3 regions of the Zhengella sp. genome follow, and region 2 is predicted to be linked to each of the others. Evidence: predicted binding sites of a transcription regulator. Region 2 holds the regulator's gene; each other region holds the start of a gene.
What was found. The regulator LexA, encoded in region 2, represses DNA repair genes until DNA is damaged. The targets are predictions, from matches to a motif close to TGTTCNNNNTGTGTTCNG.
Positions count from the first base shown of each region.

Region 1 (7,326 bases), on a different contig from region 2:
CGGGGCGGGGTTCTCGCGCGCGCCCATGATGCGGCGCGATGCGGCGCGGAACAGCGTCTCGATGAGGAAGGTGGACTTGCCGCCGCCCGAGACGCCCGTCACGCAGGTGAACGTGCCGAGCGGAATGTCGGCGGTGACGCCCTTCAGGTTGTTGCCGCGTGCATCGACCACGCGAATGCGCCTGGACTTCGAGGGTTTGCGGCGTTCGGCAGGCACGGCAATGCCCATGGCGCCGGACAGGTACTTGCCGGTCAGCGAATCCGGATGGGCCATGATATCGGACGGCGTTCCACTGGCGATGACGCGTCCGCCATGGATGCCGGCCGCCGGTCCGATGTCGACGACGTGGTCAGCGGCCAGGATGGCGTCCTCGTCGTGCTCCACGACGATGACGGTATTGCCCAGGTCGCGCAGGTGTTTCAGCGTGGCGAGCAGGCGGTCGTTGTCGCGCTGGTGCAGGCCGATCGAGGGCTCGTCGAGCACGTAGAGCACGCCGGTCAGGCCCGAGCCGATCTGTGAGGCGAGGCGGATGCGCTGGCTCTCGCCGCCCGACAGCGTGCCGGAATTGCGCGACAGGGTCAGGTAGTCGAGGCCGACATCATTGAGGAACCTGAGCCGTTCGCGGATTTCCTTGAAAATGCGCGCGGCGATCTCGTTCTGCTTGTCGGTCAGGCGTTCGGGCAGGGTTGCGAACCAGTCATTGGCCCGGCGAATGGACATGTCGGTGACCTGGCCGATATGCAGACCGTCGATCTTGACCGCCAGCGCCTCGGCCTTGAGCCGGAAGCCGGAACAGACCGGGCAGGGCGTTGCCGACATGTAGCGCTCGATCTCCTCGCGCGCCCAGGACGATCGGTCTCCTTCCAGCGGCGCTGCAGGTTCGGGATCACGCCCTCGAATGTCTTGGCCGCCTTGTAGGTGCGCAGCCCGTCATCATAGGTGAACTCGATCTTGCGGCTGCCGGTGCCTTGCAGGATGGCGTTCTTCGCCTCGTCGGACAGGTCGCGCCAGCGGTCGCCCACCTTGAAGCCATAGGCCTTGCCGAGGCCTTCCAGTGTCTGGAGATAATAGGGGGAGGTGGACTTGGCCCACGGCGCGATGGCGCCCTCGCGCAAGGCCACATGCGGCTCGGGCACGACAAGCGCCGGATCAATGGCCTGCTGGTGGCCGAGCCCGTCGCAGCCCGGGCAGGCGCCGAACGGATTGTTGAAGGAAAACAGGCGCGGCTCGATTTCCGGAATGGTGAAGCCGGAGACCGGGCAAGCGAATTTCTCCGAAAAGATCACGCGCTCATGGGTGTCGTTCTTGGAGCGGTTGGCGGCCTCGCCCGACAGTTCCTCCGGCGGCAGCGGGCGGTCGGCGAATTCGGCGACGGCAAGACCGTCAGCCAGTTTCAGGCTGGTCTCGATGGAATCGGCCAGGCGGGCGGCCAGGTCCGGGCGCACCACGACGCGGTCGACGACCACGTCGATGTCGTGCTTGTATTTCTTGTCGAGGGCCGGGACATCGGCGATCTCGTGGAACTCACCGTCCACCTTGACCCGCTGGAAGCCCTTTTTCTGCAACTCGGCCAGTTCCTTGCGGTATTCGCCCTTCCGGCCGCGCACGATGGGCGCCATGATATAGAGGCGCGTGCCTTCCTCCATGGCAAGGACGCGATCCACCATCTGGCTGACCGTCTGGCTCTCGATCGGCAGGCCGGTGGCCGGGGAAATCGGCACGCCGGCGCGGGCGAAGAGCAGGCGCATGTAGTCGTAGATTTCCGTGACCGTCCCGACGGTGGAGCGCGGATTGCGGCTCGTCGTCTTCTGTTCGATGGAAATGGCCGGCGACAGGCCGTCGATCTGGTCGACATCCGGCTTCTGCATCATTTCCAGGAATTGCCGGGCATAGGCCGAGAGGCTCTCGACATAGCGGCGCTGGCCCTCCGCATAAATCGTGTCGAAAGCAAGCGAGGACTTGCCGGAACCCGACAGGCCCGTCATCACGATGAGGCTGTCGCGCGGCAGGTCGAGATCGACATTCTTGAGGTTGTGCTCGCGCGCGCCGCGCACGGTGATCATCTTGTGGTCTGTCATGGTCGCTCGCAGCGGGGCCGGCCTGCCAGCCGGTCGGGAAACACGTTTTCTGCCGGGTCGTCCGGCGTCGTGCTGCCGGCCAAGCGTCTCATGTAGTCATTGTTTCCCATGTGGAAAGGGGACGGAATGATCCTGCTGACAGGAATTGACCATACTATCCACAGAAATGCGGACAAAACAAGAACACTTGTGGAAACCCGGTGGATAACCCGGCGGCACGCCCTGAAAATGTGATTGGCGGGGGCATTGACGCAAGGGCGGCGCAGGGCGCATGCTTCCAGTCAGCATCCGGAGGGATGCGGCGCCAGCGGTTCGAAGCGTCAGGGAACGCTCCCGCACAGGCAGGCCGGAACCCGGATGCCGAACGGTCGGACGACCGGCCAGATTGCAAACCGACGGGAAGAGGAGAGGTTTGATGGAACCACCGAAGAGTCCCGAAGGGTCCGCCCGGTTGCGGCGGACCACGGATTGCAAGGCCCCCGGTGCCTGAAGGCGCCGCGTGACAGGGGACACCGGCAATTCGCCAACAATTCATTCGATGAGCCGGGCAGGCTTGTGCCGTTCCGCGACGGTGGCGGCATCGCCCGGCATGGCAACCGGAAACACCCGGTTGAAGGGTAAAAACCCGTAGAGGCCCGGCGCGCGCAAGAAACAGGATCGCGGCCGGGCCGATTTTCATGTGTGGATGGCATCGCCACTATTTCTTTGTAATTCCGATCATGATTTCAGTCTGATTGTCCTGAAAGACGGATCAACGGCATCTTGGAAGCAGGGCTGCCTTGGTTTGCGTTGCAGCTAGAAGTAGACAGCAATCTGCACGGCAATCAATCATCTCGAAAGGCCGCCATGCGGGCCGGCGGGACTCCCGATCGATGACATGAATGACCCGTTGAAATGCCTCAATGAACGCGAACGGGACACATTGCGCCTGCTCTTGGCGGGGCATGATGCGAAGTCCATCGCGCGGGAACGCAGACTTTCGGTTCACACGGTCAACGAGCGCCTTCGCGCTGCACGGCGCAAGCTGGGCGTCTCCAGCAGCCGGGAGGCGGCGCGCCTTCTTGCGCAGGCCGAAGGCAATGCCCACGATTTTCCTGTATCCAAGGAATTTGGCATGGACCGGCATGGCGGGGGCGCCGCACGAACGGCGCCGACCGGCCCGCTGTCGTGGCCGCGCCGCCACCCCTGGCGGACAGGAGGAGTGTTTCTGATGATCGTGGCCATTATCGCCGCCGCATTTGTTACCATGGCCGGAATCGAGGATGCCGGAGCACCTCGCGACCTGACACAAGAAGCGGACACGTTCGCGTCGCCGTCAGCCTGGTCGGCAAGCGAAAGCCATGCGTTGAATTGGCTGGCTCTCGTCGACCAGGAGGCGTGGTCGGCGAGTTGGCGTGATGCCGGGGCGATTTTCCGCTCGCAGATTTCAGCCGATGACTGGGCTGCCGCGATCATTCCCGTTCGCAAACCGCTGGGCGCCGTGCTTTCGCGAACGCTCTTCAAGGTCACCAAAGCCGCTACACTGCCCGGCGTGCCGGAAGGGGACTACGAAATTCTGGAATTTCGCACGGATTTTGCTGCCAGAACCGGTGCCATTGAACGCGTCGTGCTGGCGCGCGAACCGACAGGTTGGACAGTCAACGGCTATTTCATCCGGTGAGGCCATCTCGATGAGAGCCCGAATATGGGTGGTGCGCTTGACATATGGAACATAATGGGAACATTGTGTCGGCGCGCTTCCGGATCGGAAACGGCGGCGTGAGCCGGCCAATTGCTTGTGGATGCCCGTCGATTGCGGAAGGCAGCCAAGGCGCATTGGTTTATGGTGCGCGGAAATTGCAATGGCGTTCGCGGGCGGCATATCATTGCCCCGCAGCGAAAGACGGAGTTGGAACATGGCGGGAAGCGTGAACAAGGTCATTCTGGTCGGGAATCTGGGCGCCGACCCGGAGGTGCGCCGCCTCAATTCCGGCGATGCGGTTGTCAACATGCGTATCGCCACGTCAGAGACCTGGCGCGACAAGAACAGTGGCGAGCGCCGCGAGCGCACCGAGTGGCACAATGTCGTGATCTTCAACGAGCAGCTTGGCAAGGTGGCCGAGCAATATCTCAAGAAGGGCATGAAGGTTTACCTGGAAGGCCAGTTGCAGACGCGCAAATGGCAGGACCAGCAGGGCCAGGACCGCTACACGACCGAGATCGTGTTGCAGCGCTATCGCGGTGAGCTTCAGATGCTCGACGGGCGCGGGCAGGGCGGCGACCAGGGCCAGGTCGGCTATGGTGGCGGCGGCGGTTCGCGCGGCGGGTCCGATTTCGGCTCGTCCGGCCCATCCGGCGGCGGTGGCGGCTATGGCGGTGGCGGTTATGGCGGCGGCCAGCAGGGCGGCGGCGGGGGCGGTGGCTATTCCCGCGATCTCGACGACGAAATTCCGTTCTGAATGTCCGGGGAACCGGCTCGGCACCTCTCATCCATGCTCATTGCGACGTGCGACGCCGTGGCTGGCGGGTGGTTCATTGCTGCCTGCCCGCTCAAGGGCCATGCCGGATAACCCGTCCGCACCATCCCCGTGCCTGTCGCGGCGTTTTGCTATTGCGGGATCGACGTGGTTGGCGATCTTGCGGGCCAGAGACAATGGCTTCGCTGGCAAGGCCGGGAATGGCGGCTTGCGGCGAAGCCGACCAACGCCGCGATTCCAGGTTTCGCCGGACTTGTCCGGACTGAACCATTCGTGCCGGGCTGAACCATTCGTGATTGGCGCGTGTCCGGCAGAGCGGTCATTCTCGTCAGCCATGAGACGGATTTCTTTTGCCATATTCCTTTCATTGCCAGCGCTACCGGTGCTGGCGGGTGAAGCCGACGTCGTGGACGTGCGCTACACACAGTCTTCAAACGGCTCCTACACGTTCCATGTCACGGTGCGCCATGCCGACGAGGGCTGGAACCATTATGCCGACAAATGGCAGGTTGTGGGGCCGGACGGCACCGTGCTCGGCGAACGCGTGCTGGCGCATCCGCATGTGAGTGAACAGCCCTTCACGCGCAGCCAGTCCGGCATCCGCATTCCGGATGCGGTGGAGGAGGTGACGGTGCGCGCCCATGATTCCGTTCACCGCTGGGGCGGGCGCACAATGACCGTTCCTCTCAAGGGCCGGTTCTGATCGGACCTGCGGCCGTCAGGCGGCTGCCAGCGCCTTCACCCCGTCAGCGACGAATTGTACGGCCAGCGCCGAAAGGATGACGCCCAGAAGCCGGGTGAGGATGGACCGTCCGGTTTCGCCGAGGACCTTGTCGATCCGGTCGGCGAGGAGAAAGACGAACCATGTCAGCGCGATGATCGCCGCCACGATGGCGATGAGCGTGATGCGCGGACCCGGTTCGGCAAACTGGCCGGAAAGAAGGATCACGGCGGAAATGGCGCCGGGGCCGGCAATCAGCGGAATCGCCAGCGGGAAAACCGCGACCTGGCGGATCTCGTCGGCGCTGATGGCGACTTCGGCCGTGTGTTCATGGCGCTGCTGGCGGCGTTCGAAGATCATCTCGAAGGCGATCCAGAACAGCAACAGGCCACCGGCAACGCGGAACGCCGGAAGGGTGATGCCGAAGACCGCCAGGATGCCGGCGCCGGCCAGGGCGAACAGGGCCAGCGTCGCGAAGCCCAGAGCCGCTGCGCGCCAGGCCACCTGGTTGCGTTGCGAGCGGTCCATGCCGCGGGTAACCGCCAGGAAAAGCGGCGCAAGCCCCGCCGGGTCGATGGTGACCAGCAGCGTGACCACCGCTGTGGCAAACATGTCGTTGAACATGGGCAGTCCTGTTCCGCTTCGTTCCTGCGGGGAGCCTAGCCGGTTTGTGCCCGTCGCGCGACCCGGCAGGCCGACAAAGGCCCGCGAGGGGGCAAAAGTGCGCTTCCCTTTGGAAAACCGGCGCGAAAATTGGAATGGCGGCACGGAATCCTATATACGGAAACAAGTGATTCCAACGTGATCGTGACACGCATTTGACTGACCAGCCCACACCTCCCGGTCTTCCCGAAGGCATCGAGCCCGTCTCCATCATCGAGGAGATGCAGCGCAGCTATCTCGACTACGCGATGAGCGTGATCGTCAGCCGCGCGCTGCCCGATGTGCGCGACGGCCTGAAGCCGGTTCACCGCCGCATTCTCTATGCCATGCACGAGGGCGGTTTCCACTGGAACCGCAAATACGTGAAGTCGTCGCGCATCGTCGGTGACGTCATGGGTAAATACCATCCCCATGGCGATGCCGCGATCTATGACGCCATGGTGCGCATGGCGCAGGACTGGTCGATGCGCCTGCCGCTGATCGACGGGCAGGGCAATTTCGGCTCCATCGACGGCGATCCGCCGGCGGCCATGCGATATACGGAATCGCGGCTGGAAAAGGTCGCCCATGACCTGCTGGAGGATATCGACAAGGAGACGGTCGATTTCCAGGAGAACTACGATTCGTCCAGTTCCGAGCCGAAGGTCCTGCCGGCGCGCTTTCCCAATCTGCTTGCCAATGGGTCCGGCGGCATTGCCGTGGGCATGGCGACGAACATCCCGCCGCACAATCTGGGCGAACTGATCGACGGCTGCATCGCGCTGATGGAAAATCCGGCGATCACGCTGCCCGAACTCATGCAGCACATTCCGGGGCCCGATTTCCCGACGGGCGCCATCGTGCTCGGCCGCTCGGGCATCCGCTCGGCCTACGAGACCGGTCGCGGATCGATCATCATGCGCGGGCGCGCCCATATCGAGCCGATGCGGGGCGACCGCGAGATGATCGTGGTCACGGAAATTCCGTACCAGGTCAACAAGGCCTCGATGATCGAGAAGATGGCGGAACTGGTGCGCGACAAGCGCATCGAGGGCATTTCCGACATTCGCGATGAATCCGACCGGCAGGGCTATCGCGTGGTCGTGGAGCTCAAGCGCGACGCCAATGCCGACGTCATCCTGAACCAGCTCTACCGCTACACGCCGCTGCAGACCTCGTTCGGCGCCAACATGGTGGCGCTCAACGGCGGCAAGCCGGAGCTGATGACGCTCAGCGACATGCTCAAGGCCTTCGTCGCGTTTCGCGAGGAAGTGGTCAGCCGGCGCACGAAATACCTGCTGCGCAAGGCGCGCGAGCGTGCCCACGTACTCGTCGGCCTGGCCATTGCCGTGGCCAATATCGACGAGGTGATCAAGCTGATCCGGCATGCGCCCGATCCGGCGACGGCACGCGAACAGCTGATGACGCG
Region 1 covers NZ_JAWKWO010000003.1:30,821-38,146, forward strand. The annotation lists partial or broken gene uvrA (excinuclease ABC subunit UvrA) at 1-2,078, opposite strand, end outside; gene R3D65_RS09875 (DUF4019 domain-containing protein) at 2,956-3,738, shown strand; gene ssb (single-stranded DNA-binding protein) at 3,974-4,516, shown strand; gene R3D65_RS09885 (hypothetical protein) at 4,544-4,870, opposite strand; gene R3D65_RS09890 (hypothetical protein) at 4,869-5,237, shown strand; gene R3D65_RS09895 (MarC family protein) at 5,253-5,885, opposite strand; gene gyrA (DNA gyrase subunit A) at 6,074-7,326, shown strand, end outside.
Region 1: ssb (single-stranded DNA-binding protein) is a predicted target of LexA. The motif match lies at 3,784-3,801, and genes of this name have one in related genera.

Region 2 (7,326 bases):
GTGACGATGGACCGCAACGCCATTGGCCGGGCGCTTTCCTTCTGATCCGGCCAACCGGCGCAAACCCAATTCGCGGAGGGGGCGATGAGTGAACTGAAGAGCGCGATTGCGAAGGTGGCGGACGGGACCCCGCTCAGCTTCGAGGAAGCACGCAATGCGTTTGACATCATGATGTCGGGCAATGCGACACCCAGCCAGATGGGTGCCTTCCTGATGGCGCTGCGCGTGCGCGGCGAAACCGTGGACGAGATTTCCGGCGCGGTGTCGACCATGCGGGCGAAGATGATCCCGGTTGCCGCGCCAGAGGATGCCATCGACATCGTGGGCACCGGCGGGGATGCATCCGGCACATACAACGTGTCCACCTGTGCCGCCTTCATCGTGGCCGGCTGCGGTGTGCCTGTCGCCAAACACGGCAATCGCGCCCTTTCCTCCAAATCCGGCGCGGCGGACGCGCTTTCGGCTCTTGGCATCAACCTGGAACTCGCTCCCGACGCCATCGCCCGCTGCATCCGGGAGGCCGGGCTCGGCTTCATGTTCGCGCCGGCGCACCATTCGGCGATGCGGTTTGTCGGCCCGACCCGCGTGGAACTGGGAACACGGACGATCTTCAACCTGCTCGGGCCGCTTTCCAATCCGGCCGGTGTACGCAAGCAGCTTGTCGGCGTGTTCGCGCCGCAATGGCTGGAGCCGCTGGCCCATGTCCTCAAGGACCTGGGGTCAGAGCACGTCTGGCTGGTGCATGGCGACGGACTGGATGAAATGACCACCACCGGCACGACGCAGGTCGTGGAACTGAAGGACGGCACGATCCGCGGCTTCGAGCTGACGCCGGAAGAGGCCGGCCTGCCGCGCGCACGGCTTGAAGATCTGAAAGGCGGCGACGGTGCGCACAATGCACGGGCGCTGCGTGCTGTGCTTCAGGGTGAGAAGAACGCCTATCGCGACATAGCGCTGCTGAATGCCGGCGCTTCGCTGGTGGTGGCGGGCAAGGCCGATACGGTCGCCGAAGGCGTGGCCATGGCGGCCGACGCCATTGACGAAGGGCGCGCCTTCGCGGCGCTGGAGCGGCTGATCGCGGTCTCCAACAGCGGAAAGGTCGCCTGAGCGATGGCCGATATCCTCAAGAAGATCGAGGCCTACAAGCGTGACGAGATTGCCGCGGCGAAAGCAGCACTTCCGCTGGCCGAAGTGCGCGCCCGCGCTTTGGATGGCGATGCGCCGCGCGGCTTCCTGAGGGCGCTGGAAGACCGCAAGGCCGAAGGCCGGTTCGGACTGATCGCCGAAATCAAGAAGGCCAGCCCCTCCAAGGGGCTGATCCGGGCCGATTTCGACCCGCCGGCGCTGGCGCGCGCCTATGAGACCGGCGGCGCGGCCTGTCTTTCGGTGCTGACGGATGGACCGAGCTTCCAGGGCGCACCGGAATTCCTGACGGCTGCGCGCCAGGCGGCCGGGCTGCCGGCCCTGCGCAAGGATTTCATGTTCGAGCCCTACCAGGTCTGGGAAGCCAGGGCCTGGGGCGCCGATTGCATCCTCATCATCATGGCGAGCCTCTCGGACGACGAAGCCCGTGCGCTGGAAGAATGCGCCTTCGAGGCCGGCATGGACGCGCTCATCGAGGTGCATGACGAGGCCGAGATGGAACGGGCTCTCATGCTGTCCTCACGCCTGCTGGGCGTCAACAACCGCAACCTGCGCACGTTCGACGTCAGCCTGGAAACGACCGAACGCCTTGCCGCCATGGCACCTGGCGACCGCCTTCTGGTTGGCGAGAGCGGCATTTTCACCCATGCCGATTGCCAACGGCTTGCAGGCCACGGCGTGACTTCCTTCCTGGTCGGGGAAAGCCTGATGCGCCAGGATGACGTGACAGCCGCCACACGGACCCTGCTCGAAGGCGATGGCGCGCGGCTTGCGGCAGGCTGACCATGGCTGAGCATCTGACCCATATCGCGGAAAACGGCGAGGCCCACATGGTGGATGTCGGCGACAAGGCCGCCACGAGCCGCACGGCCATTGCCGAGGGCGCGGTGCGCATGCGGGCCGAAACGCTGGCGATGATCCTTGCGGGCAATGCCAAGAAGGGCGATGTCATCGCCACGGCGCGGATTGCGGGCATCATGGCCGCCAAGAAGACCCATGAGCTGGTTCCGCTCTGTCACCCGCTGCTGCTCACCAAGGTGACCGTGGACATCACGCCCGACGAAACCCTGCCCGGCCTGCGTGTGCGCGCACTGGCACGGGTGAACGGCCAGACCGGTGTGGAGATGGAAGCGCTGTCGGCCGTGTCCGTCACCTGCCTCACGATCTATGACATGGCCAAGGCCGTGGACCGGGGCATGGTGCTGACCGATATCCGCCTTGTCGAAAAGGAAGGCGGGAAATCCGGCCACTGGCGCGCAGAGGACTGAAGAAATGGCATTGCTTCCCGTTGACGAGGCGCTCTCCAGACTGCTGGACGATGCGGGCCTGCTGGGCGCGCAAGAGGTTCACATCGCGGATGCGGCAGGCCGCTTCCTGGCCAGCGACCTGGCGGCCCGGCGCACGCAACCTCCCTTCCCGGCCGCCGCCATGGATGGCTATGCCGTGCGGGCCGATGACATCGCCAACGTGCCTGCCGCGCTGACGGTGATCGGCGAATCGGCAGCGGGCCACCGCTTTTCGGGCAAGGTGGAGGGCGGAGAATGCGTGCGCATCTTCACCGGCGCGCCCGTCCCCTCCGGCGCCGATACCGTGATCATCCAGGAAAATGTCGGCGTGCTCGGCGACGGTCGCGTCCAGGTGAACGAAGGCGAGCCGAAAGGCCGCAATATCCGCGTCGAAGGGCTGGACTTTCGCCAGGGCAGCACCATCCTGAAGGCCGGCCGGCAACTCGATGCCGCGGCGCTGTCGCTCGCCGCCGCCGCCAATCACGACCGCCTCACGGTGGCACGCAAGCCACTCGTCGCCATTCTCGCCACCGGCGACGAACTGGTTCCGCCTGGCGCCCTGCCCGGCCCGGACCAGATCATCGCCTCCAATTCGTTCGGCGTTGCGGCACTGGCGACCGAATGCGGCGCCACCGTCATCGATCTGGGCATTGCCCGCGACGATCACGGCATCATCGGCGCCGCTGTCGGGCGGGCTCGGGATGCAGGCGCCGATATCATCGTCACGCTGGGCGGCGCGTCCGTCGGCGATCATGATCTCGTCCAGTCGGTCCTTGCCGATGCCGGGATGGAACTCGACTTCTGGAAGATCGCGATGCGGCCGGGCAAGCCGCTCATGGTCGGGCGCTTTGGCGAAACGCGTGTGCTGGGCCTGCCGGGCAATCCCGTATCGAGCCTCGTCTGTGCCCATCTGTTCCTGAAGCCGCTCATCAAGGCGCTTTGCGGGGCACGCCATGTGCATGACATCCGCACGGCCCGGCTGACCACGCCGATGAATGCAAATGGCGACCGCCAGGACCACGTGCGTGCGGTTTGCACAAGCGATGGCACGGGCGGCCTGCAGGTGACGCCTTTCAAGCGCCAGGATTCGTCCATGCTGTCCACGCTGGCCGAGGCCAATTGCCTGGTGATCCGGCCCGCGCACGCACCGGCCGTCAACGAAGGCGACAACGTGCCCTGCCTGATCCTGCGCAGCCTCGGCGACTGACCGACCCGCAGGCGTGCCGTGCGTGCGGCACCATTGCGATGCCACTTGCGGAACAGGACGGGAACAGATATGTTTGTTCCGGTTTTGTATTGCGACTCGTCAGGAGGTGGCCCGTGCTCACCCGCAAACAGCATGAACTTCTGCTTTTCATTCATGAGCGGCTGAAAGAAACCGGGATACCGCCTTCCTTCGACGAGATGAAGGATGCGCTGGAACTGGCGTCCAAGTCCGGCATTCACAGGCTGATCACGGCACTTGAGGAACGCGGGTTCATTCGCCGCCTGCCAAACCGGGCACGGGCGCTGGAGGTGATCCGCATGCCCGAGGGGGTTGCGGGCGCACCTCAGGCGCGCAAGTTTTCACCCAGCGTGATCGAGGGCGGACGCGGGCAGCCAGGCGGCACGAAGGCGCCGCCGGCCGAGAAGGAATCCGGACAGTCCATTGCCATTCCGGTCATGGGGCGAATCGCCGCCGGCGTGCCGATCGATGCCATCCAGCATCAGACCCACACGATCGCCGTGCCGCCGGACATGCTGGGCGGTGGCGAGCATTACGCGCTGGAGGTTCGCGGGGATTCGATGATCGAGGCCGGTATTTTCGACGGCGACACCGTGATCATCCGCGACGGCCAGACGGCCAATCCCGGCGACATCGTCGTCGCGCTGGTCGATGACGAGGAAGCGACGTTGAAGCGCTTCCGGCGCAAGGGGGCTTCCATTGCGCTGGAAGCGGCCAATCCGGCCTTCGAGACGCGCATTTTCCCGCCCCACCGCGTGAAGGTGCAAGGGCGTCTGGTCGGGCTGATCCGGCGGTATTGAAGCCTGAAACAGGATTTGGATCGATCGATCATGAAAAGGGGGCGCCGGACTGGCTCGGCGCCTTTTTTTTCGTTCACTCCGTATCCCCGGCCTTCGTGGAGGCCGGCGCCGCCATTCACTCAGCGGCAATACCGGCAGGCTGCTTGCGCCGGCGCGTCGATGCCAGGGCGGCGCCGATCACCGCGAGGATGACGATCGCGGCTTGCGGGACGATGGCTTCCCAGGTCGGGTTCAACCCGGCATCGACGAGCGATGACGGCAAGTCCATCGGATCGTAGGCCAACAGTTGCAGTTCCTGCAGTTCCTGAACCGAACCGCCAACGAATTTCAGGCCCATGACAAAGAGGAAGGCCGAGGTTGCCAGAAAGATGAAACGCAGGGGCAACCGCGCGGCGAAAGCATTGACCGCAAACCAGACAACGGCCAGCACGCCGGTGGCGGCAGCAATGCCGATCCAGAAGCCGACATGCCATCCACCACTCGCCGCAGCGCTCGCATGGAGAAACAGGATTGTTTCAGCGCCTTCGCGAAAGACTGCGAGAAAGGCAATCAGGGCGAGCGACAATGTCGTTCCCGCGCTGACTGCGCGGTCTGCCACGGCACGCAAGGTCGCCTGCCATGCCTTCGGATCCTGCTTCAGAAAGAGCCAACCGGACATGTAGAACATCAGGCCGGCCGCAACCATCATGACAACTGCTTCAAGTCGGTCGTCATGGGCGCCACCGAGGAACACCTCGAAGGCAAGCGCGGCGGCCACGCTAGCAAGAACCGCCATGGCCACGCCGATATAGAGGTAACGCGTGCGCTCGCCCATGCCGGCGCGATGGAGGAACGCGGCAAGAGCCGATATGACCAGAAGGGCCTCAAGGCCCTCGCGAAAAAGGACAAGTCCGGACTCAAGAGCCGCCGACAGAATTGGCATCTCGTTTTCTCTCATTGTTCAAGATCGTCCGCAGGAAGCCAGATGTGCCCGGCGGCCGCAAGCAGCCTTTGCCCAGTTTGTAACGTTTCCAAACTGGATGCCTGCAGGTGGGACGCTGGCGGCACGGCCAAGTGTCAATCCCTGGCCTCCGGCTTCCACTCTTCCAGGCCGCGGGCGGCGCGCGACCATTTCCGATGCCTGTGCCACGGGCGGTATGGCCGGTTGATGGCATGGCGGATCGAAACGCCCTTGCCGTGCGGGTTCAGGCGAAAGGCAGCCGATCCTTCGAGCGCCAATTGCCGGGCTGTGACGATGACGGCCATGTGCCGTCCACCGCAGCGGGGCGCTTCGGAAGGCTTGCTGTAGAGAATGAGGATGGCGGTCCGGCATGCGGCACGGACTGTTTCCGGATCGTCCGTCTGGACGATCCAGCCGCGCGGGGCCTTTGCCAGGCAGAGTTGATCGTCGCAGGCAAATCCCCCGGCCAGGGGTCTTGCCGCCTTGCCTGTCGCTTCCCGGGCCAGCAAGGCCGCCAGGCTGCCGCGTTTCAATGCGGCGGCGCGTCTGACCTCGCCGGTTCCCGCTGCCCGTGTCCAGTTCTGGCGTGTGAAGCTGGAAATCCGGGTGCGATTGAAGGCAAGGCTGCCCTCAGCGATGCGGATGGCCAGCGTCTTTCCGTCATCGGATATCCAGCCATCGGGAATGTCGGCACCGCGCCAGGCCAGGCCGGCGGCCAGTATGAACGGCAAGGCGAGCAGGCGCAGGCGGGTCGTCAGGACCGTTGCCGCAATGAGCGCGATCGTGGCCAGCATCATCGCCGGCAGCGGCACGAGCCCGGTCTGGTCATGGCCGGACCGGCTCGCGGTTTCGTGGGCGATCCGCAGCACCAGTCCGATGCCCTGCCCCATGAGCCAGAAGAAGGGTGCATCAAGGTCGAACAGGATCATCAGATGCGCGACAAGGGCCGCGGGCATGACGACCAGCGACACGATCGGCATTGCGGCGAGGTTTGCCACGGGCCCGAGCGGGGCATAGCGCTGGAAGTGGAACGCGCCATATATGCCGGTCGCGGCACCGGCAATGATGGAGGTGAAGAGCAGCGCCGCAACGGGGCGCAGCACGGAGCCGGCCCACCCACCGGCCATGCCCTTCCCTTTTGCCATGCGATGCTGCTGCACTGCCGCATAAGCGGCGACGAGCGCGGCCGTGGCGGCAAAGGACATCTGGAACCCCGGCCCTGTGATCTCGTGCGGACTCCAGAGCAGGATCAGCACGGCGGCAATCGCAATGTTGCGCATGGTCAGCGCCATCCGGTCGGCGTGAAGCGCCAGCAGCATCACGGCGAGCATGATGTAGCTGCGTTGTGTGGCGATGGCGCCGCCGGACAACATGAGATAGGCGCTGACGGCCAGCAGGGCGGCCAGCGCGGCATGCTTCCTCACGGGATGGCGGGCGGCAAATGCCGGAAAGGCGGCGAAGATGGCGCGCAGCCCCCCGGCCACGGTTCCGGCCACAAGCGCCATGTGCAGCCCGGAAATGGCCAGGATATGAGCCAGCCCGCTGGTTCGCAGCGCCTCGGCATTGCTGTCGCTGATGCTGCCCTTGTAGCCTGTCACGAGCGCAGCCGCGATCTCACCATTCTGCCCCTGGATGCGGGCGCGGATGCGTTCTGCCAGGGCATGGCGGATGCGCTCTATGGCAGCCGACAGCCCGTCAGGGTTTGGCGACGCCTCTATCCGCGGCGTGCCGAAGACGAAACCGATCGCGCCCGTTCCGTCGAAATGGCTCTCAAACGAGAAATCGTATCCTCCGGGGCGGACCGGACCGGGCGGGGGCATCAGCCGGACGCGGCCCGTGAAGCCATCGCCTGCGCGGGGCAGCCGCGCCTGCATCCGCGTGGTGATGCGGACCCTTTCCGGCAGATAGCGCAAGGCCGGACGGGCAGAGCCG
Region 2 covers NZ_JAWKWO010000001.1:111,012-118,337, forward strand. The annotation lists gene R3D65_RS00435 (SurA N-terminal domain-containing protein) at 1-45, shown strand, start outside; gene trpD (anthranilate phosphoribosyltransferase) at 85-1,107, shown strand; gene trpC (indole-3-glycerol phosphate synthase TrpC) at 1,111-1,926, shown strand; gene moaC (cyclic pyranopterin monophosphate synthase MoaC) at 1,929-2,411, shown strand; gene glp (gephyrin-like molybdotransferase Glp) at 2,416-3,636, shown strand; gene lexA (transcriptional repressor LexA) at 3,750-4,454, shown strand; gene R3D65_RS00465 (FTR1 family protein) at 4,570-5,376, opposite strand; gene R3D65_RS00470 (ComEC/Rec2 family competence protein) at 5,511-7,326, opposite strand, start outside.

Region 3 (7,326 bases), 1.1 Mb from region 2:
GACAGGCGGCCATGGGTGCCGGCATCCCACAGGAGGCGACGTCGTGGGGCCTCAACCAGCTTTGCGGCTCGGGCCTGCGCGCCATCGCGGTCGGCATGCAGCAGATCGCGCTGGGCGATGCCAATGTCATCGTGGCCGGTGGCCAGGAAAGCATGTCCATGGCGCCGCATTGCGCGCATCTGCGCTCCGGCGTGAAGATGGGCGACATGAAGATGATCGACACCATGATCAAGGACGGCCTGACCGACGCCTTCTACGGCTACCACATGGGCAACACCGCCGAAAACGTGGCGCGTCAGTGGCAACTGACCCGCGAGGATCAGGACGCTTTCGCGGTCGCCTCGCAGAACAAGGCGGAAGCGGCGCAGAAGGCCGGGCGGTTCAAGGACGAGATCGTGCCGGTGACGCTGACCACGCGCAAGGGCGACGTGATCGTTTCCGATGACGAGTACATCAAGCATGGCGTGACCATGGACAGCGTGGGCAAGCTGCGCCCGGCCTTCGACAAGGAAGGCTCGGTGACGGCCGCCAACGCGTCGGGCATCAATGACGGCGCGGCAGCGGCCGTCCTGATGACCGAGGAAGAAGCTGTGCGCCGCGGCATTGCGCCGATGCTGCGCATCGTGTCATGGGCCACGGCCGGCGTCGATCCGCAGATCATGGGCACCGGCCCGATTCCGGCTTCGCGCAGGGCACTGGAAAAGGCCGGCTGGACGGTCGACGACCTCGATCTCGTGGAAGCCAACGAGGCCTTTGCCGCGCAGGCCTGCGCCGTCAACAAGGACATGGGCTGGAATCCCGAGATCGTGAACGTGAACGGCGGCGCGATCGCCATTGGCCACCCGATCGGTGCTTCGGGGGCGCGCATCTTCAACACGCTGGCCTTCGAGATGAAGCGGCGCGGCGCGAAGAAGGGTCTTGCCACGCTGTGCATCGGCGGCGGCATGGGTGTCGCCATGTGCTTCGAGGCGATGTGACAACCGCCCGGATCCGAGAGACCATCAGCCTATAGCGGGCAGGAGGGCGCGGCGCGGCGGAGAGGTGAACCGGCATCATCCGGGGACTTTCTTCATCGCATGCGCCTTCCGGTCCGATCCACACAGGGGAGGAGAAGTGCATGTCCAAGGTAGCAATCGTCACCGGCGGGTCGCGCGGCATCGGCGCGGCCATTTCCATGGCGCTCAAGGAGGCCGGCTATACCGTCGCGGCCAATTATGCCGGCAATGACGAGGCGGCATCGAAGTTCACGGCCGAGACCGGTATCAAGACCTACAAGTGGTCGGTGGCCGATTACGAGGCCTGCCAGGCGGGCATCGCGCAGATCGAGGCGGATCTCGGGCCAGTGGCCGTGCTGGTCAACAATGCCGGCATCACACGCGATTCCATGTTCCACCGCATGACGCCGCAGATGTGGAAAGAGGTAATCGACACCAACCTGACAGGCGTTTTCAACATGACGCACAATGTCTGGGCGGGCATGCGCGACCGCAAGTTCGGCCGTGTCATCACGATTTCGTCGATCAATGGCCAGAAGGGCCAGGCCGGTCAGGCCAATTACTCGGCCGCGAAAGCCGGCGATATCGGCTTCACCCGTGCGCTGGCGCAGGAAGGCGCGCGCGCCGGCATCACCGTCAACGTGGTGGCGCCGGGCTATATCGCCACCGACATGGTGATGGCAGTGCCGGAAAAGGTGCGCGAGGCCATCATCGGACAGATCCCGGTCGGCCGTCTCGGCGAGCCGGAGGAAATCGCCCGCTGCGTGGCCTTCCTGGCCTCCGATGACGCCGGCTTCATCACCGGTGCGACGATCTCGGCCATGGGGGGGCAGTATTTCTCGTCGGCCGTAACCGCGTTCTGCATCGTTGACGGGCGCCCGCTGCGGCGCCCGCTTCCGTTTCGGACAGGCTTCGCGATTCCGGCAGAAAGGCGTATGTTTCGGGAAAGGAACCCGGAGAGAAAGCCATGCGCCGAACCCTTCATGCCTTGCCGTTTCTTCTTGCCGGCATCCTGTTTCCCGCCGCCGCCCTTGCAGACCGGATCGATGGCGACTGGTGTTCGCCGGACGGCAAGCACCTGCATATCGAGGGGCCGGCCATCACGATCCCGTCCGGGGCGCAGATCATCGGCGATTACGGGCGGCACAGCTTTCGCTATGAGGGCCCCGAGGGCGATCCTGAAGCCGGTCAGGTGATCGAGATGCGGCAATTGTCGGAGGAAGCCATGCTGGTCGTGCGCGTTGTCGATGGCGTTTCGAGCGATCCGGTGCGCTGGAGCCGTTGCCAGGCGATCAGCGGGCTCCCATATGAGGCGAAGCGGAACAAAGCCTGAATCAACCGGAGTCAGCGATTCGTCGCCGATTCGTTCCAGACTCGTTCCGCTCGAATCCGCGTCAGGGTTGCAACTCCGGCGCGGCACTTGAGAAAAAAGGCGGGTGCGCTTGCAGCTTGCCGTGAGCTGTGCTTTGGAAACAGGCGCAGCCCGTGCGCTGTCTCCGATCCGTCCGAAGGACCGCCCCGCTGACGATGAATGCACCTGCAAGACAGAATGAGCCGCTCGTCCTTTCCGGGCGGGATGTCACGGCAGTGCTGGGGCCGACCAATACCGGCAAGACCCACCTGGCCATCGAACGCATGGTCGCCCATGACAGCGGGGTGATCGGCCTGCCGCTGCGCCTGCTGGCGCGCGAGGTCTATGGCCGCGTCTGCGAGAAGGTGGGCGCGGGCAATGTGGCGCTTGTCACCGGCGAGGAGAAGATCAATCCGCCCGGCGCGCGCTATTCGGTGTGCACGGTGGAGGCCATGCCGCGCCAGACCAGTGCCTCCTTCGTGGCCATCGACGAGGTGCAGCTTGCCGGCGACCTGGAACGCGGCCATATCTTCACCGACCGTATCCTGCATTTGCGCGGGCGGCAGGAAACGCTGCTGCTGGGCGCGGGCACGATGCGCGGCATCCTGGAAAAGCTCCTGCGCGGCCTTTCGGTTGTCACGCGGCCGCGCATGTCGCACCTGGCCTGGTCCGGCTCCAAGAAGATCACCCGGCTGCCGCGCCGCTCGGCCATCGTCGCCTTTTCCGCCGACGAGGTCTATGCCATCGGCGAATTGATCCGGCGCCAGCGCGGCGGCGTGGCTGTGGTGCTGGGCGCGCTCAGCCCGCGCACGCGCAATGCGCAAGTGGGGCTGTACCAGTCCGGCGACGTGGATTTCCTGGTGGCGACCGATGCCATCGGAATGGGGCTCAACCTCGACGTCGACCACGTCGCCTTCGCCCAGACGCGCAAGTTCGACGGCTTCCAGTACCGCCAGCTCACGCCGGCGGAACTCGGCCAGATCGCCGGGCGCGCCGGACGGCATACCCGCGACGGCACGTTCGGCGTGACCGGGCAGGCCGACATGTTCGAGGACGAACTGATCGAAAAGCTGGAGGCCCATGATTTCGCGCCGGTGCGCACCCTGCAATGGCGGACCGCGCAATTCGATTTTTCCAGTCTTGCCGCCCTTGCCCATTCGCTGGAAACCATTCCGCCGGTGGACGGGCTGACGAGGGCGCTTCCGGCGGTGGACCAGCAGGCACTCGGCTATCTTTCGCGCGATCCGGATGTGCAGGCGCTGGCCACCAATCGCCAACGGGTGGAATTGCTCTGGGATGTCTGTGCGCTGCCGGACTATCGCCGCATCGCGCCGGCCCAGCATGCCGACATCATCGGCCAGCTCTATGGCGACCTGGCGCGGCGCGGCCATGTGGACGAAGACTACATGGCCGAACAGGTGCGCCGGGCCGACCGGACCGAGGGCGATATCGACACGCTTTCGGCCCGCGTTGCACAGATCAGGACATGGACATTCGTGTCGCACCGGCCGGGATGGCTGGCGGATCCGGCACATTGGCAGGAAAAAACACGCGAGATCGAGGACAGGCTGTCGGATGCCCTGCATGAAAGGTTGACGAAACGCTTCGTAGACCGCAGGACTTCCGTGCTCATGAGGCGCTTGAGAGAAAATACGATGCTGGAAGCGGAAATCAGCCCGGCCGGGGATGTCACGGTCGAAGGTCATCACGTCGGTCAGTTGCAGGGATTCCGGTTTACCGCCGATACCTCTGCCGAGGGCGAAGATGCCAAGGCGGTGAGAGGGGCGGCGCAAAAGGCGCTGGGCCAGGAATTCGACGCGCGGGCGGAGCGTTTCGCCGCTACCGCCAATGGCGACCTGGCGCTGTCGTCGGATGGCATGCTGCGCTGGCTGGGATCGCCCGTCGCCTTGCTGGCCGCCGGCGACCAGGTGCTGCGGCCGCGCGTGATCCTGCTGGCCGACGAGCAGCTGACCGGACCCGCGCGCGACAAGGTGGCGGCGCGGGCCGAGCGCTATGTCGCCTATCAGGTCGAAAGCCTGCTGAAGCCGTTGCAGGACCTCGCCGCCGGCGAAGGCCTGGAGGGCATTGCCAAGGGTATCGCCTTTCGCATGGCCGAGCAGATGGGCGTCATCAACCGGCGCGAAATCGCCGACGAGGTCAAGGCGCTGGACCAGGACACGCGGGCGGGGCTGCGCAAGCTGGGCGTTCGCTTCGGGGCCTATCACCTGTTCGTGCCGGCATTGCTGAAGCCGGCGCCCGCCGGTCTCATCACAACGCTCTGGGCGCTGTTCCACGATGCCAAGGACGATCCGGGTTTCGGCGACGTGGTCTCGGCGCTGGCCGCAGGGCGCACTTCGGTGGTCACGGACCCCGCTTTCCGGCAGGATTTCTACCATCTTGCGGGTTTCCGGGTGCTCGGGCGGCGCGCCGTGCGTGTGGACATCCTCGAACGGCTGGCCGATCTGATACGCCCGGCGGTCTCCTGGCAGCCGGGCCAGGGGGCGCGGCCGGAAGGCGGCTATGACGGGCGGGCCTTCATCGTCACGCCTGCCATGATGTCGATTCTCGGCGCCACGGCCGAGGACATGGACGAAATTCTCAAGGCGCTTGGTTATCGCGGCGAAACGAAGCCGGCCGAAGAGGTGGAGGCGCATCTGGCATCGCTCGATGCGTCCGGCAAGCCGGAGGCACTTGGCGTACCGTCGGGCGAAGATGCGGGGCCTGGTGCCGGCGACGCGGACGAAGCGCCCGCCGCGGCCGACATGGTGACGGCGCTGGCCGGCGCGCCGGCCGCCCCGGAAACGGAAGCAGACACCGCCACGGATGCCGGTTCGGCACCCGACGCGGCAAGCATCATGCCCGGAGAGGACGATGCGGCATCCGTGCCGCAAGAGGCCGCAGCGGTGGATGGCGTTGCTGTGGCCGATGCGCAGCCTTCGAGGGACGCTGCGGAAGCAGAGGCGGAGGCGCCGCGCACGATCACCATCTGGCGGCAGGGCCGGGCCGAGGGCCGCGGCCGGCCGCAGCCGGGACGGGGGCGCGACAACCAGCCCAAGCGTGAAGGCTTCAAGGGCAAGGGCCGTGACCAGAAGCGTGGCCCGAAACCGGGTGGCAAGCCGGGAGGCGGCAAGCCGGACCGGGTTCATGCCGGCGGCGGCAAGCCGCAGCGGGAGGCCAGGCCACAGCGGATCGATCCGGATTCGCCCTTCGCCAAGCTGGCTGCGCTCAAGGACAAGATGGGCAAGTGACAGCATGGCTGGCGGTGAAGGCGCCTTGACCGGATGAGTCCGGAAGCCGACCCGGAGGGCGGTGGACGCCAGCGGCTGGACAAGTGGCTGTTCTTTGCCCGCGTCGTGAAATCCCGCTCGCTGGCGGCCAAGCTCATTCAGGCGGGGCGCGTTCGCGTCAACCGTGACAAGACCGACAATGCGGCAAAGGCGGTGCGGCCGGGCGATGTGCTGACCGTGACGCTGGATGGCCGGGTGCTCGTTCTCAAGGTCGTGGCGCCGGGTGCGCGGCGCGGCCCCTACGAGGAAGCGCGGCTGCTCTACGAAGACCTGTCGCCGCCGCCGCCGCCGCGCGATGCGCTGTTGCCGGACCAGTTGGCGCCGGTGCGCGAGACGGGAAAGGGGCGGCCGACCAAGAAGGAGCGCCGGCAGACCGACCGGTTGAAGGGGACGGACGGTTGAGGGCGGCCGGCGCGAGCGGCAATCATTGCCAGCCAAGGCGCGCCATTGTGCCGCAGTGCAAAATCCTTGCTCAAAATGGCGCTCCGGCGACAAAGCTTGCTCTTGTCAGAGCCAGGCAAAGCCGTTACCTGACACGCAAAAGACCAGAGCGATGCGTGAAGCGCCGGAGCCGGACATGACCTATATCGTCACCGACAATTGCATCAAATGCAAATATACCGATTGCGTGGAGGTTTGTCCGGTCGACTGCTTCTATGAAGGCGAGAACATGCTCGTCATCCATCCGGACGAGTGTATCGATTGCGGCGTCTGCGAGCCGGAATGTCCCGCCGAGGCGATCAAGCCGGATACGGAGCCGGGCCTGGAAGACTGGTTGAAGCTGAATACGGACTATGCGGCGATCTGGCCAAACATCACCGTGAAGAAAGACCAGATGCCGGAAGCGGAAAAGTATGACGGCGAGCCTGGAAAGCTGGAGAAATACTTCTCCGCGGAGCCGGGGACAGGCGACGAATAAGCCGCCGCAACCGGTTGGCGAAGCCTGCCGGGCGTTGACCGCCCAGTCTTAACCTTTTCGGAACAGGCGAAAAGGCGCGCACGTTCTCGCATGCGGCAAATTCTTGATTCTTTCGCTTTTTTGTGATAGTTATCACGCATCATGCCGGTTCATGCAATCAGCCACATGCGTTTTGCGCGTTAATCTTTGAAAGGTACAAGCCTCACCAGTCAGGCCAAGATCATCCAGGGCAGGGCGTTCAAGTCATGTCCACGGTGCGATCGGGTTGCGAATGGTGGGTGTTTTGCCTTGTCGGCGTTTTGCATGCCAACCGGCCCGTTTCCGATGCTGGCGAATCCGCCCGCGTCCAACAGGGAGTTAAGAAGCGTATGGCCACCCAGCAGAAGAAATCGGCACAGCGTCAGGGTTTCAAGACCGGCGAGAGCATCGTCTATCCGGCGCATGGCGTCGGCCAGATCGTCGCCATCGAGGAACAGGAAGTCGCCGGGCACAAGCTGGAGCTTTTTGTGATCGACTTCGAGAAGGACAAGATGCGCCTCAAGGTTCCGGTTGCCAAGGCCGTCTCCATCGGCATGCGCAAGCTCTCCGAAACCGACTATGTCGATCGTGCGCTGAAAGTCGTTCAGGGCCGGGCGCGGGTGAAGCGCACCATGTGGTCGCGCCGGGCGCAGGAATATGATGCGAAGATCAATTCCGGCGACCTGATCTCGATTTCGGAAGTCGTTCGCGACCTTTACCGCGCCGAAAACCAGCCGGAGCAATCCTATTCGGAAC
Region 3 covers NZ_JAWKWO010000001.1:1,231,677-1,239,002, reverse strand. The annotation lists gene R3D65_RS05905 (acetyl-CoA C-acetyltransferase) at 1-977, shown strand, start outside; partial or broken gene phbB (acetoacetyl-CoA reductase) at 1,118-1,837, shown strand; gene R3D65_RS05895 (helicase-related protein) at 2,523-5,594, shown strand; gene R3D65_RS05890 (RNA-binding S4 domain-containing protein) at 5,628-6,035, shown strand; gene fdxA (ferredoxin FdxA) at 6,211-6,552, shown strand; gene R3D65_RS05880 (CarD family transcriptional regulator) at 6,921-7,326, shown strand, end outside.
Region 3: R3D65_RS05895 (helicase-related protein) is a predicted target of LexA. The motif match lies at 2,360-2,377, and genes of this name have one in related genera.